4 regions of the Enterobacter sp. PL_is511 genome follow, and region 4 is predicted to be linked to each of the others. Evidence: predicted binding sites of a transcription regulator. Region 4 holds the regulator's gene; each other region holds the start of a gene.
The links. Region 4 encodes CRP, which controls carbon source genes, mostly activating them, when cyclic AMP is high. Its sites were predicted from a motif close to ATGTGANNNNNNTCACAT; they were not measured.
Positions count from the first base shown of each region.

Region 1 (3,349 bases), on a different contig from region 4:
TGGCGATCAAAGCGGACTACATCAAAGAGAAAGGTCTTGCCGGGGCGATGTTCTGGGAGTACGGGGCTGATGACAACAATCAGTTAGCGAAACAGCTGGCGGAGTCGCTCGGGATCCCGCATAAGTAGTAAGACAATCAAGCCCTCTCCCCGTGGGAGAGGGTTGGGTGAGGGCATCAACCCGCACCGTTATTGCATTTTAATCGTCGCAATCGGCTTCGGCGTGATGCCAAAGTCTTCTTTCAGCTCACGCTTGCTCTTCATCACCATCTGGCCACGGGTGTCGATCGTCATGTGCTGTGCGTCGGTGTTATTGCGCGCCTGCCACAGCATCACCAGCTGCAGGCTGTTCTCTTTTTGCTCCGGGGTCAGCGCGACGCCATCGGGCCATTTTCCCAGCTCTACGGCGGTCACCAGACGCTGATAAATCTCCGGCGTCATACCGCTAATCATGTCATCAATATTCACAATCCCGCCCTTTTAAAGGAATAATTTGCTGAATCGTTTTTTCAACCCTTCACCTGGTCGCCGTTTTCGTCGTCAGTGAAGCTCATTGAGGCTGAATTCACGCAGAAACGCTCGCCCGTGGGCTGAGGGCCATCCGGGAAGACGTGCCCAAGGTGCGCATCGCAGTTGCCGCAGCGAATTTCCGTGCGCACCATGCCGTGCGACGAGTCGGTCAGGTAGCGGATGGCCTCATCGCTCACCGGCTCGTAAAAGCTCGGCCAGCCGCAGCCAGAATCAAATTTCGTTTGTGAATTAAACAGCGGCGCATCACAGACCAGGCAGTGGTAGACGCCGTCCCGCTTGTTGTGCAGTAAACGCCCGGTGAACGGCGGTTCCGTCCCGTGATTCTGCGTCACGTAAAACTGCATTTCTGTGAGGTTTTTTTTCAAATCTTCAGGGTTACGTTGGTTCGACATATGCTTACATCTCGCTGTAGAAACAGACATCTTTTAACCCGGATTCTAACAAAACATTAACACCCTTGCGTGCACTTTTGATCTAAACTTATGTGTCGCGAAAAGGCGGTCAGGCAATTGTGACCATGCTCACATTTTTATCCTGCGAGGCCTTTAAAATCCCGGCGCAGCCCCCATATGGGTGCAAGCTCAAAGGGAAAGTGAGGCGAGTCAGTCGCACAAACGTTAGTCACAGGATTGATTTGTCGCAATGATTGACACGATTCCGCTTGACGCTGCGTAAGGTTTTTGTAATTTTACAGGCAACCTTTTATTCACTAACAAATAGCTGGTGGAATATATGACTATCAAAGTAGGTATCAACGGTTTTGGCCGTATCGGCCGTATTGTTTTCCGTGCTGCTCAGAAACGTTCTGACATCGAAATCGTTGGTATCAACGATCTCCTGGACGCTGAATACATGGCGTACATGCTGAAGTACGACTCAACTCACGGTCGTTTCGACGGCACCGTTGAAGTGAAAGACGGCCACCTGGTTGTTAATGGCAAAACCATCCGCGTTACTGCTGAAAAAGACCCAGCTAACCTGAAATGGAACGAAATCGGTGTTGACGTTGTTGCTGAAGCAACCGGTATCTTCCTGACCGACGAAACTGCACGTAAACACATCACTGCGGGTGCGAAGAAAGTTGTTCTGACTGGTCCTTCCAAAGACAACACCCCAATGTTCGTTCGTGGTGCAAACTTCGAAACTTACGCTGGCCAGGATATCGTGTCTAACGCATCCTGCACCACCAACTGCCTGGCACCGCTGGCTAAAGTTATCAACGACAACTTCGGCATCATCGAAGGTCTGATGACTACCGTTCACGCAACCACCGCTACTCAGAAAACCGTTGATGGCCCGTCTCACAAAGACTGGCGCGGCGGCCGTGGCGCGGCTCAGAACATCATCCCATCCTCTACCGGTGCTGCTAAAGCTGTAGGTAAAGTACTGCCAGAACTGAATGGCAAACTGACTGGTATGGCGTTCCGCGTTCCAACTCCTAACGTATCCGTTGTTGACCTGACCGTTCGTCTGGAAAAAGCTGCTTCTTATGAAGAAATTAAGAAAGCAATCAAAGCTGCTTCCGAAGGCGCAATGAAAGGCGTTCTGGGCTACACCGAAGACGACGTTGTATCTACCGATTTCAACGGCGAAGTGTGCACTTCCGTGTTCGATGCTAAAGCGGGTATCGCACTGAACGACAACTTCGTTAAACTGGTATCCTGGTACGACAACGAAACTGGCTACTCTAACAAAGTACTGGACCTGATCGCTCACATCTCTAAATAAGTTGAGATGAGTGCTTGATCCAAAAAGGCGACTTCGGTCGCCTTTTTTATTTATAAGACAGAGGATTGCTTAATGATTAATAAAATTTTTGCACTTCCGGTAGTCGAACAACTTACCCCTGTGCTTTCCCGCCGTCAGATTGACGGTGCCGACGTTATCGTCGTTGACCATCCACGCGTTAAAGCCTCCGTGGCGCTGAACGGCGCCCACCTGCTCTCCTGGAAACCGGAAGGTGAAGCCGAAGGCTTATGGCTGAGCGATGCGACCTCCTTCAAAAAAGGGGCGGCTATTCGCGGTGGCGTACCGATCTGCTGGCCGTGGTTCGGCCCGTCCGCCCAGCAGGGTTTGCCTTCTCACGGTTTTGCCCGTAACCAGCAGTGGACGCTGAAAGCGCACAACGAAGACGACAACGGCGCCGTGCTGACCTTTGAGCTGCAGGCTAATGATGAAACCCGCGCCCTCTGGCCGCACGATTTCACCCTGTACGCCCGCTTTAAGCTGGGTAAAACCTGTGAAATCGAACTGGAAGCCCACGGTGAGTTTGAAACCACCGCAGCCCTGCACACCTACTTCAACGTGGGTGATATCGGCGCAGTGAAGGTGAGCGGCCTTGGCGATACCTTTATCGACAAAGTGGATAACGCCAAAGAAGGTAAACTGAGCGACGGCGTACAGACGTTCCCTGACCGTACCGACCGCGTCTACCTGCACCCGGAAGCGTGCAGCGTGATCCACGACGGCGCGCTGAACCGCGGCATTGAAGTGGTCCATCATCATCACAGCGACGTGGTGGGCTGGAACCCGGGCCCGGCGCTGTCCGTCAGCATGGCCGACATGACGGATGAAGGGTATAAAACGTTTGTCTGCGTGGAAACCGCCTGCGTGAGCACCCCGCAAAAAGCGAGCGACGAAAAACCGTCTCGTTTAAGGCAGACGATCCGCATTGTTAAGCGATAATTTTTCTGCACCACATCAAAGCAAACGGGGCGCGCGCGCCCCGTTTTAATGCATCAATTGCACGATATTAGTGCACAATCAGAACTTGTAGCTCACGCCGACAGAGAAAATACCTGCCCAGGATTTGTCGACCA
Region 1 covers NZ_JBVPGP010000024.1:1,023,305-1,026,653, reverse strand. Annotated here, with positions in the region: gene chiD (chitinase ChiD) at 1-128, shown strand, start outside; gene AC0TN7_RS20425 (YeaC family protein) at 189-452, opposite strand; gene msrB (peptide-methionine (R)-S-oxide reductase MsrB) at 509-922, opposite strand; gene gapA (glyceraldehyde-3-phosphate dehydrogenase) at 1,263-2,258, shown strand; gene AC0TN7_RS20410 (D-hexose-6-phosphate mutarotase) at 2,331-3,215, shown strand; gene AC0TN7_RS20405 (MipA/OmpV family protein) at 3,294-3,349, opposite strand, start outside.
Region 1: msrB (peptide-methionine (R)-S-oxide reductase MsrB) is a predicted target of CRP. The motif match lies at 1,040-1,057, and genes of this name have one in related genera.

Region 2 (3,349 bases), on a different contig from region 4:
CCTTACTCAGTGTGCTGCCGCAAGCCCGACGGCTGGCGCTTCCACGATCACGTTGCTCAGATGACCGATATGCTCGATCTCCACCTCAATGCGATCGCCCTCTTTCATAAACAGCGGCGGATTGCGCTTTTTACCCACGCCGCCCGGGGAGCCGGTGATGATCACGTCGCCTGGGCTTAAGCGGGTAAAGGTGCTGATGTACTCAATCAGCTCCGCAACCTTGTGGATCATGCTGCTGGTGTTGTCTTCCTGCACCATGCGGCCGTTCAGCCAGGTGCGGATCGCCAGTTGGTGCGGATCGGGGATCTCGTCCGCCGTTGCCATCCACGGGCCGAACGCGCCGGTCTGACGCCAGTTTTTACCGGCGGTAAACCAGGTGTGCTGCCAGTCGCGGGCGGAGCCGTCCATATAGCAGCTGTAGCCCGCCACGTGGCGCAGGGCATCATCACGGCTGATGTTCTCCCCGCCTTTACCGATGATCACCGCCAGCTCGCCTTCGTAGTCGAATTCGCTGGAGTGGCGCGGCTTCAGCACCGGCTCGTTGTGGCCGGTCTGTGAATCCGGGAAGCGGACAAACAGCGTCGGAGCCGGGTTGTGCTGGTCAAACTCCTTGCGCTTGTCGGCGTAGTTCATGCCCACGCAGAGGATTTTTTCCGGCTGCTCAATCACCGGTAAGAAGGTGATGGCGCTCATCGGCACGTCCACGGCATCGTTCAGGTAGCGGGTGGCCTGCGCCAGCCCGTTGCCCTGCAGCAGCGCCTTGAGGTCGCTGTAGCGGTCGCCCAGACGGCGGCCTAAATCAATCACGCCGTCGGCCTGGACGATGCCGTAGCTGCGTTTTCCCTGGTATAAAAAGCTTGCGAGTTTCATTGTTCTTTCCTGAAAACTTAAACGAGGAAGTTGCCCAGAATCAGCAGTGAGACAGAGACGTTAATCGCCCCGCCGATACGGGTAGCAATCTGGGCGAACGGCATCAGGCTCATGCGGTTACCTGCGGTCAGGATCGCCACGTCGCCGGTACCGCCCTGGCCGCTCTGGCAGCAGGAGACGATGGCGACATCAATCGGGTGCATACCAATCTTTTTGCCGACGAAGAAGCCGGTGGCGACCAGTGCAGAAACGGTGCTGACAATCACCAGCAGGTTGCTGACGGTGAACGCCGCCACCAGTTCATGCCATGGGGTGATGGCCACGCCAACGGCGAAGAGGATCGGGTAGGTCACAGAAGTCTGGAAGAATTTGTACACCACCTGAGAACCTTCCAGCAGGCGTGGAGAGGCGCCGTTGCAGAGCTTCACCAGCACCGCCATAAACAGCATGCCGACCGGAGCAGGCAGGCCAATCAGCTTGTGGCCGAGCATGCCCAGCATGTAGAGCAGCACCGCCAGCAGCGCGCCGGAGGCGATAGTGGTCACATCCGCTTTGCCGGAGAACGCAGGCTGAGAGACGGTGGTATCGGCATTGGCGCGGTTAGGCATCAGCTGGCCTTCACCGGTCAGGTGCGGGAAGCGTTTACCGAGCTGGTTCAGGCAGCCGGAGATGATGATCGCCGTCAGACCACCGAGCATCACCATCGGCAACACGCGGCCGAGCGCCACGCCCTGGTCCATGTGCAGTAAGGTGGCATAGCCGATGGAAAGCGGGATCGCCCCTTCCCCGACGCCGCCCGCCATAATAGGCAGAATGATAAAGAAGAAGATCTGGAACGGCTCAAGACCCAGCGCCAGGCCGACGCCCATCCCCACCAGCATGCCGACGATTTCGCCGCACAGCATCGGGAAGAAGATGCGAAGGAAGCCCTGAATCAGCACCGTGCGGTTCATGCTCATGATGCTGCCGACAATAATGCAGCAGATATAGAGATAGAGAATGTTGGTGGATTTGTAGAACTTGGTGGTGGACTCGACCACCACGTCCGGCAGCAGGCCATAGTAGACCAGCGCGGAAGGAATAAAGGTGGCGCAAATCGCCGCCGCGCCGAGCTTGCCGACAATCGGCAGGCGTTTGCCAAACTCGCCGCAGGCAAAGCCGAAGAAGGCCAGCGTTGCCACCATCACCACGATATCGCTCGGCAGTTTTCCGCCCAGGCAATCAATCGCGATCAGTGCGCCCGCCAGAACGAACAGCGGCAGAGGAATAATCCCAATTTTCCAGGTATCCATAATATGCCACCAACGCTCTTTGAGCGAAGGTCGCTGAATTTCAATCGGGTCGTGGGTAACAGAGAAAGAATCGTCAGTTGTGCTCATAATAAGCCCCTTGGTTATTTTGTGCGTTCAGCTTAGAGTCACAAAGGCTTACTTTATGTGAGGAATGGCATATTAAAAGCGAAGTTTTAATGGCAGCTATGGTTTTAATGGTTTCTTTTATTTAATGTGATTTATACCTTATTTATTAGCGTGGTTTTTATGGTTTCTTTTCCGAATCGAACAAACAAATAACATTTGTTCATGCAGCCAGAGGCACGGCAGACTTTAGGATAACGCTTTTACAGCGCCCGCTGTGCAAGGGATCACAAGTTTTCGGCAAAGCGGGCGTCCGCGTGAAAAAAGATGATATATTGGCGATCTTTGCTGCTACCTTGCGTGATAGTTATGAAAGTCTCTTTCCAGATCAAGTTGTTTATTTCGCTGGTTGCCTTTTTCTCAGTACTTTTTGCGTTACTGGGCGGATATTATTATGCCGACGTCGGAAAACAGCTATATCAGGAAATGAGTACGCGAGCCAAAATACAGGCTGAAGAAATTGCGCTTATTCCGACATTGCGTAATGAAGTTGAACAAAAAAATATCAGCGCCATCCATGATTTTATGCAGAAGATTTCTGCGCACAGTGACGCCAGCTTTATTGTGATTGGTGATAATAAGGGTCAGCATCTTTTTCACTCCGTCTTTGCCGACAGAGTGGGCACAACCCTGGTTGGCGGAGACAACGAAGCCGTATTGCAGGGTAAAAGCACCACCACCATTCGCAAAGGCGGGTTGGGTATTTCGCTGCGCAGTAAGGCCCCCATCTTCAACGCTGCCGGACAGGTGGTCGGCATTGTTTCGGTCGGCTATCTCACCAGCTACCTGGACACCATTACCGTCAGTAAGGTGGTCAATATCCTGATTGCCGCCGTGCTGCTGCTGATCGCTCTCTTTATCTTCTCCTGGTTCTTTACCCGCAGCATCAAGAAGCAGATCTTCTCTCTTGAGCCGCGAGAAATCGGGCTGCTGGTGCGCCAGCAGAAGGCGCTAATGGAGTCTATTTATGAAGGGGTGATTGCCATTGACGATCGGCGGCGGATTGAGGTGATCAACCAGGCGGCGCGCAAGCTGCTGGGTCTGAGCCAGCCGGCCCGTGAGCT
Region 2 covers NZ_JBVPGP010000023.1:316,019-319,367, reverse strand. Annotated here, with positions in the region: gene AC0TN7_RS13800 (fumarylacetoacetate hydrolase family protein) at 7-870, opposite strand; gene AC0TN7_RS13795 (2-hydroxycarboxylate transporter family protein) at 888-2,249, opposite strand; gene AC0TN7_RS13790 (ATP-binding protein) at 2,595-3,349, shown strand, end outside.
Region 2: AC0TN7_RS13795 (2-hydroxycarboxylate transporter family protein) is a predicted target of CRP. The motif match lies at 2,374-2,391, and genes of this name have one in related genera.

Region 3 (3,349 bases), on a different contig from region 4:
CGCCATTCGCGTCACCGACATCGAGCCGGGCCTGGTGGGTGGCACCGAGTTTTCCAACGTGCGTTTCAAAGGCGATGACGCGAAAGCGGACAAAACCTATGAAAACGCGAACGCCCTGACGCCGGAAGATGTCACCGAAACGGTCTGGTGGGTGGCGACGCTGCCAAAACACGTCAACATCAATACCGTAGAAATGATGCCGGTCAGCCAGAGTTTTGCCGGACTTAGCGTCCATCGTGGCTAACGCTGCCCTTCCCGGCCTCCGGGCCGGGTCTGTTTCGGATTATAAAAGAATGGTAGTATGTTCGGGCTAACTCTCTGAGAAATGACAACTCATGGCCGCTGAATCGCAACTCAATCCCACCCAGCCCGTAAACCAGCAAATCTATCGCATTTTGCGACGTGATATTGTCCATTGTCTGATCCCACCGGGAACGCCGCTTTCAGAAAAAGAGGTCTCCGTGCGGTTTGACGTTTCCCGGCAGCCGGTGCGTGAAGCGTTTATTAAGCTTGCGGAAAACGGTCTGATTCAGATCCGCCCGCAGCGCGGCAGCTACGTGAACAAAATTTCACTCTCTCAGGTGCGCAACGGCTGTTTCGTTCGCCAGGCCATTGAATGCGCGGTGGCGCGGCGTGCCGCAACGCTCATCAACGACAACCAGTGTTACCTGCTGGAGCAGAACCTGCATCAGCAGCGGATTGCGATTGACCGTAAGCAGCTGAATGACTTCTTCCAGCTTGATGATGAATTTCACCAGAAACTGGCGCAGATTGCCGATTGTCAGCTTGCATGGGACACCATCGAGAACATCAAGGCCACCATCGACCGCGTGCGCTACATGAGCCTCGATCACGTCTCCCCGCCGGAAATGTTGCTCCGACAGCATCATGATATTTTCAGCGCGCTGGAAAAACGCGATGCGGACGGCGTGGAAAAAGCGATGACGCTGCATCTGCAGGAAATCAGCGAATCCGTGCAGCTGATTCGTCAGGAAAATAGCGAGTGGTTTAGCGAAGAGTAATATTACGCCGCCCCTTTCGGACGCGGCGATGGGTTTAGCGAACGACTAACACCGGAATTGTGGCGTAGCGCAGGATAGATTCCGCATTTGATCCCAGCAGATGGGTGGTGATGCCCGGATTTTTCGACCCAATGACAATCACGTCATATTCCCCCTCCTTGCTCAGCCTGATAATTTCATCGCGGACGTTGCCAAAGCGAACCAGGGTGTCAATTTTCTCCGGCGAGATATCGAACAGTCTTTTTAACGCGTTCATTTTCTTCCCGGATTCTTCAGTCATATATTCTTCAAACTTTTTAATATCGGCGTTAAATCCGCGCAGCAGGGACCGACTGCTGGCTGGCAGAATATTGACCAGGGTAATCGAGGCGCCCTCTGCCTTCGCAAGGTTTGCCGCGTGGCGAACCGCTTTGTCGCTCAAATCCATTTCAAACACATCAACAGGCATCAAAATCTTCTTATACATAAGCCTGACTCCTTATTCCGATGAAAGGGTTATTTCCTGTACCCAGAATGGCACCGGGAATATAAACCAACCCTCAACGCTTCCCTGTCGAAACTATCAATTAATGAAAATAACGGTCTGCTTTGTAAATTCCTGTCGTGAACCGTCAGTGCCCAACACAATAAAGAAAAAAGTGTGAGTTTGATCAAAAACAAAAACATGTGATGCAGACAGGCGTATTTATATGCTCCGTGAACGGCAACCCTGAAATAGCGCCGTAACGAATAGGTTAGAGAGGAGAAAATACCATGATGACATACGACCGTAACCGCAATGCAATCACCACCGGCAGCCGCGTCATGATTAGCGGCACGGGCAAAACTGGCGTGATTAAAGCGATCCACAGCGACGGGCTGGATGCCGCGCAGGTGCGCCGCAGCAAAACGGTTGAAGTGGAAGGATGCGAAGGTAAGTTCGAGCCGATTGAGCTGATTCGCCTGGGGATGCACTAAGCTGTGCGCAGACATGCCGCCGCGAACGGCGGCATGTGCTGAATTACCGTTGAGAGACGTACTGGGCCACGGTCGCTTTCGCGCCCTGTTGCAGCAGCGTCTGATATGCCTTCATCACCGCATCAACAAAGCCTGCTTCCCGCGGTAACTCTTTGCCGAAGATGGCCTCGATACCGAGCAGCGCCTTGACCCGGCTTTCCCCCTCCGCACTGCCCTTCACCGCCGCCTGAATAACCGCCAGCTGCGGATCGCTCACGTCAATAGCGTTACCCTGCTCGTCCACGCCGCCGACATAGCGCATCCACCCTGCCACGCCCAGCGCCAGAAGTGGGAAAGGTTTCTGATGCACCAGATGCCAGCGCACGGAGTCCAGCATACGCTGCGGGAGCTTCTGGCTGCCGTCCATCGCAATTTGCCATGTCCGATGGCGCAGAGCCGGGTTGCTGTAGCGGGCAATCAGGAGATCGGCATAACGACCTAAATCAACGCCTTTGACCTTCAGCGTAGGCGCCTGCTCGTCAAGCATCAGCGCGTGCGCGGCGAGGCGGTAGTTCTCATCTTCCATACAGTCGTTGATATGCTGGTAACCGGCCAGATAGCCCAGATACGCCAGGAACGAGTGGCTGCCGTTGAGCATGCGCAGCTTCATCTCTTCAAACGGGATCACGTCCGACACCAACTCGGCGCCAGCTTTTTCCCATTCCGGACGGCCCGCAACAAAGTTATCTTCGATCACCCACTGACGGAACGGTTCACAGGCTACTGCCGCCGGATCGCGCACGCCGGTCAGCCGTTCGATTTTATCCAGCGTGTCGGGGGTGACCGCAGGCACGATGCGATCCACCATGGTTGACGGGAAGGTGACGTTAGCCTCGATCCAGTCCGCCAGCTCACCGTCTACCGCCCGGGCATACGCGCAGGTGACATTGCGCATCACGTGGCCGTTCTCCGGCATGTTGTCACAGGACATCACGCTAAACGCCGGCAGACCCGCCGCTTTGCGACGCGCCAGCGCTTCCACGATTACACCCGGCGCAGATTTCGGCTGGTGTGGGTTTTGCAGGTCGGCGACGATAAACGGATGATCGAGCATCAGTTGCCCGGTCGCCGGTGAGTGGCAGTACCCTTTCTCGGTGATGGTAAGCGAGACAATCGCCACCTGCGGTTCACACAGCGCTGCCAGCACCGTCTCCAGCCCGTCTACCTGCGCATGGAGGGCCTTTTTGACCACGCCCACCACGCGGGAGGTCCACGCATCGGCAGACATCTCCGCCACGGTATAGAGATTATCCTGCGCGTTCAGATCGGCAATCTGCTGCTCGCCGCCAATCAGGTTAACCTCACAGTAACCCCAGTCGCTGCCGTGCTCA
Region 3 covers NZ_JBVPGP010000024.1:1,307,785-1,311,133, reverse strand. Annotated here, with positions in the region: gene ydfG (bifunctional NADP-dependent 3-hydroxy acid dehydrogenase/3-hydroxypropionate dehydrogenase YdfG) at 1-244, shown strand, start outside; gene AC0TN7_RS21865 (GntR family transcriptional regulator) at 336-1,022, shown strand; gene AC0TN7_RS21860 (universal stress protein) at 1,057-1,488, opposite strand; gene ydfZ (putative selenium delivery protein YdfZ) at 1,776-1,979, shown strand; gene AC0TN7_RS21850 (mannitol dehydrogenase family protein) at 2,023-3,349, opposite strand, start outside.
Region 3: ydfZ (putative selenium delivery protein YdfZ) is a predicted target of CRP. The motif match lies at 1,661-1,678, and genes of this name have one in related genera.

Region 4 (3,349 bases):
CCACAAAGTGCAGATTAATATGGGTGAACAGGCGTGGCGCCTCTTCGCGACGTTCTGACGTGAGTTTAACCTCACAATCCGTCACGTCATGACGACCTTTTTGCAGAATCGACACCACGTCAATGGCGCTGCATCCCCCTGCCGCCATCAGCACCATTTCCATTGGGCTTGGCGCTTTATCGCCGGAGTTACCGTCCATCAAAATCTGGTGTCCTGACGCGGACTCGCCCAGGAACGTTAAACCTTCAACCCATTTCACGCGCGCTTGCATATTCTTAAACTCCAACGTTGCATTTTTGGTGACAGATTACGCGTGCGTTACATTTCTCGCAATGGAAGGCGACCTGCATCATGCTGAAGCGAGACACCAGGAGACACGCGGCGAAAGCTATGCTAAAACACTCTGGATGCTACAGTAATACATTGACGTTACACATGTATGCAGAGGACATCAAACTTTACTGGCTGCGAAACGTTACGGTAGCCGACTTCCCAGGGTATGGGTAAGAATTCGATTGCAACCCCAGAGTCCGGATGCATCTGATGACTCTGGTGACAGCTTATAACAGAGGATAACAGCGCATGGTGCTTGGCAAACCGCAAACAGACCCGACTCTCGAATGGTTCTTGTCTCATTGCCACATTCATAAGTACCCATCAAAGAGCACGCTGATTCACCAGGGTGAAAAAGCGGAAACGTTGTATTACATCGTTAAAGGCTCGGTGGCAGTGCTGATCAAAGATGAAGAAGGGAAAGAGATGATCCTTTCTTATCTGAACCAGGGCGATTTCATCGGTGAACTGGGCCTGTTTGAAGAGGGCCAGGAACGTAGCGCCTGGGTTCGTGCAAAGACAGCATGTGAAGTGGCTGAAATTTCTTACAAGAAGTTCCGTCAGCTGATTCAGGTTAACCCTGACATCCTGATGCGTCTTTCTTCCCAGATGGCGCGCCGTCTGCAGGTCACCTCAGAGAAAGTGGGCAACCTCGCCTTCCTGGACGTGACAGGCCGTATCGCACAGACCCTACTGAACCTGGCGAAACAGCCAGACGCTATGACCCACCCGGACGGCATGCAAATTAAAATTACCCGTCAGGAAATTGGTCAGATCGTCGGTTGCTCCCGTGAAACAGTGGGCCGTATCCTGAAAATGCTGGAAGATCAAAACCTGATCTCTGCCCACGGTAAAACCATCGTGGTTTACGGAACGCGTTAATTCCGCTTAAACGGCGTGCCATCGCAAGGTGTCACGCCGTTTTTGTCTCTACTCCCCATGTGGCGCAGGCTGATCTATCACCCGGAAGTTAACTACGCACTGCGACAAACGCTGGTGTTGTGTCTTCCTGTGGCCATAGGCCTGATCCTCGGACATCTTCAGCAAGGTCTGCTGTTTTCCCTCGTGCCTGCCTGCTGCAACATCGCCGGTCTGGACACGCCGCATAAGCGCTTTTTCAAACGCCTGATTATCGGCGGCTGCCTGTTTGCGGGCTGTAGCCTCGCCGTACAGCTTTTACTGGCTCGTGATATTCCGCTGCCGCTGATCCTGACCGTGCTGGCGATGACCCTCGGCGTCACGGCGGAAATCAGTTCTCTGCACGCCCGCCTGCTTCCCGCGTCGCTGATTGCGGCCATTTTCACGCTGAGCCTCGCCGGGAATATGCCGGTGTGGGAGCCGCTGCTGATCTACGCCCTGGGGACATTATGGTACGGCCTGTTTAACTGGTTCTGGTTCTGGCTGTGGCGGGAGCAGCCGCTGCGTGAATCCCTGAGCCTGCTCTATGTGCAGCTTGCGGATTACTGCGAAGCCAAATACACCCTGCTGACCCAGCATACCGATCCGGAAAAATCCTTACCGCCCCTGCTGACGCGCCAGCAGAAGGTGGTGGATCTGATAAGCCAGTGCTATCAGCAGCTGCATATGCTCGCCGCCAACAAGAACCACGAATACAAACGGCTGCTGCGCACCTTCCAGGTAGGCCTGGATCTGCAGGAGCATATCTCCGTAAGCCTGCACCATCCGCAGGAGGTGCAAAAGCTGGTCGAGCGCAGCCACGCCGAAGCGGTGATCCGCTGGAACGCGCAGACCGTCTCGGCACGTCTGCGGGTGCTGGCAGACGATATTCTTTACCACCGCTACCCCACACGCTTTAACATGGAAAAACAGCTGGGCGCGCTGGAGAAAATCGCCCGTCAGCATCCGGATAACCCGGTCGGCCAGTTTGCCGCCTGGCACTTCAGCCGCATCGCCCGCGTGCTACGCACCCAGCGCCCGCTCTATCCGCGCGATCTGATGGCGGATAAGCAAAAACGCCTGCCGTTATTGCCCGCGCTCAGGAGCTATCTGTCGCTTAAATCGTCCGCCCTGCGCAACGCCGCACGAATTAGCGTGATGCTCAGTACCGCCAGCCTGATGGGCATGGCGCTGCATCTGCCGAAACCCTACTGGATCTTAATGACCGTGCTGTTTGTCACCCAGAACGGCTATGGCGCCACGCGGGTGCGTATTCTGCATCGGGCGGGCGGCACCATGGCCGGGCTGATCATTGCGGGCGTGACGCTGCACTTCCACGTGCCGGAAGGCTACACCCTGGCAGGGATGCTGGCGATCACGCTGGTGAGCTACCTGATTATCCGCAAAAACTACGGCTGGGCGATGGTGGGCTTCACGGTGACGGCGGTATACACCCTGCAGCTGCTCACGCTCAATGGCGAACAGTTTATTGTCGCCAGGCTGATTGATACCCTGATCGGCTGCCTGATTGCCTTTGGCGGCATGGTCTGGCTGTGGCCGCAGTGGCAAAGCGGGCTGCTCAGGCAGAACGCCCACGACGCGCTGGAAGCCGACCAGCAGGCCATTCGCCTGATCCTGAGCGACGACCCGCAGCCCTCCCCGCTGGCGTATCAGCGCATGAAGGTCAACCAGGCGCACAACGCCCTGTTTAACTCGCTCAATCAGGCGATGCAGGAGCCGGGCTTTAACTCGCACTATCTGGCCGATATGAAGCTCTGGGTGACGCACAGCCAGTTTATCGTCGAGCACATTAACGCCATGACCACGCTGGCGCGCGAGCACACGATGCTCACGCCGGATCTGGCGCAGCGCTATTTGCAGTCGTGTGAAATTGCGTTGCAGCGGTGTCAGCAGCGTCTGGAGTATGACTCGCCGGGTGAGTCGGGGGATTCAAATATTCTGGAAGCGCCGGAAACGCTGACCCACGGCCCAATGAGCACCCTGGAACAGCATTTACAGCGCGTGCTGGGGCATTTGAACACCATGCACACCATTTCGTCGGTGGCATGGCGTCAGCGTCCGCATCATGGGGTTTGGTTAACGCGCGTGCTGAAACGAA
Region 4 covers NZ_JBVPGP010000014.1:147,273-150,621, reverse strand. Annotated here, with positions in the region: gene AC0TN7_RS02650 (OsmC family protein) at 1-271, opposite strand, end outside; gene crp (cAMP-activated global transcriptional regulator CRP) at 583-1,215, shown strand; gene AC0TN7_RS02640 (YccS/YhfK family putative transporter) at 1,273-3,349, shown strand, end outside.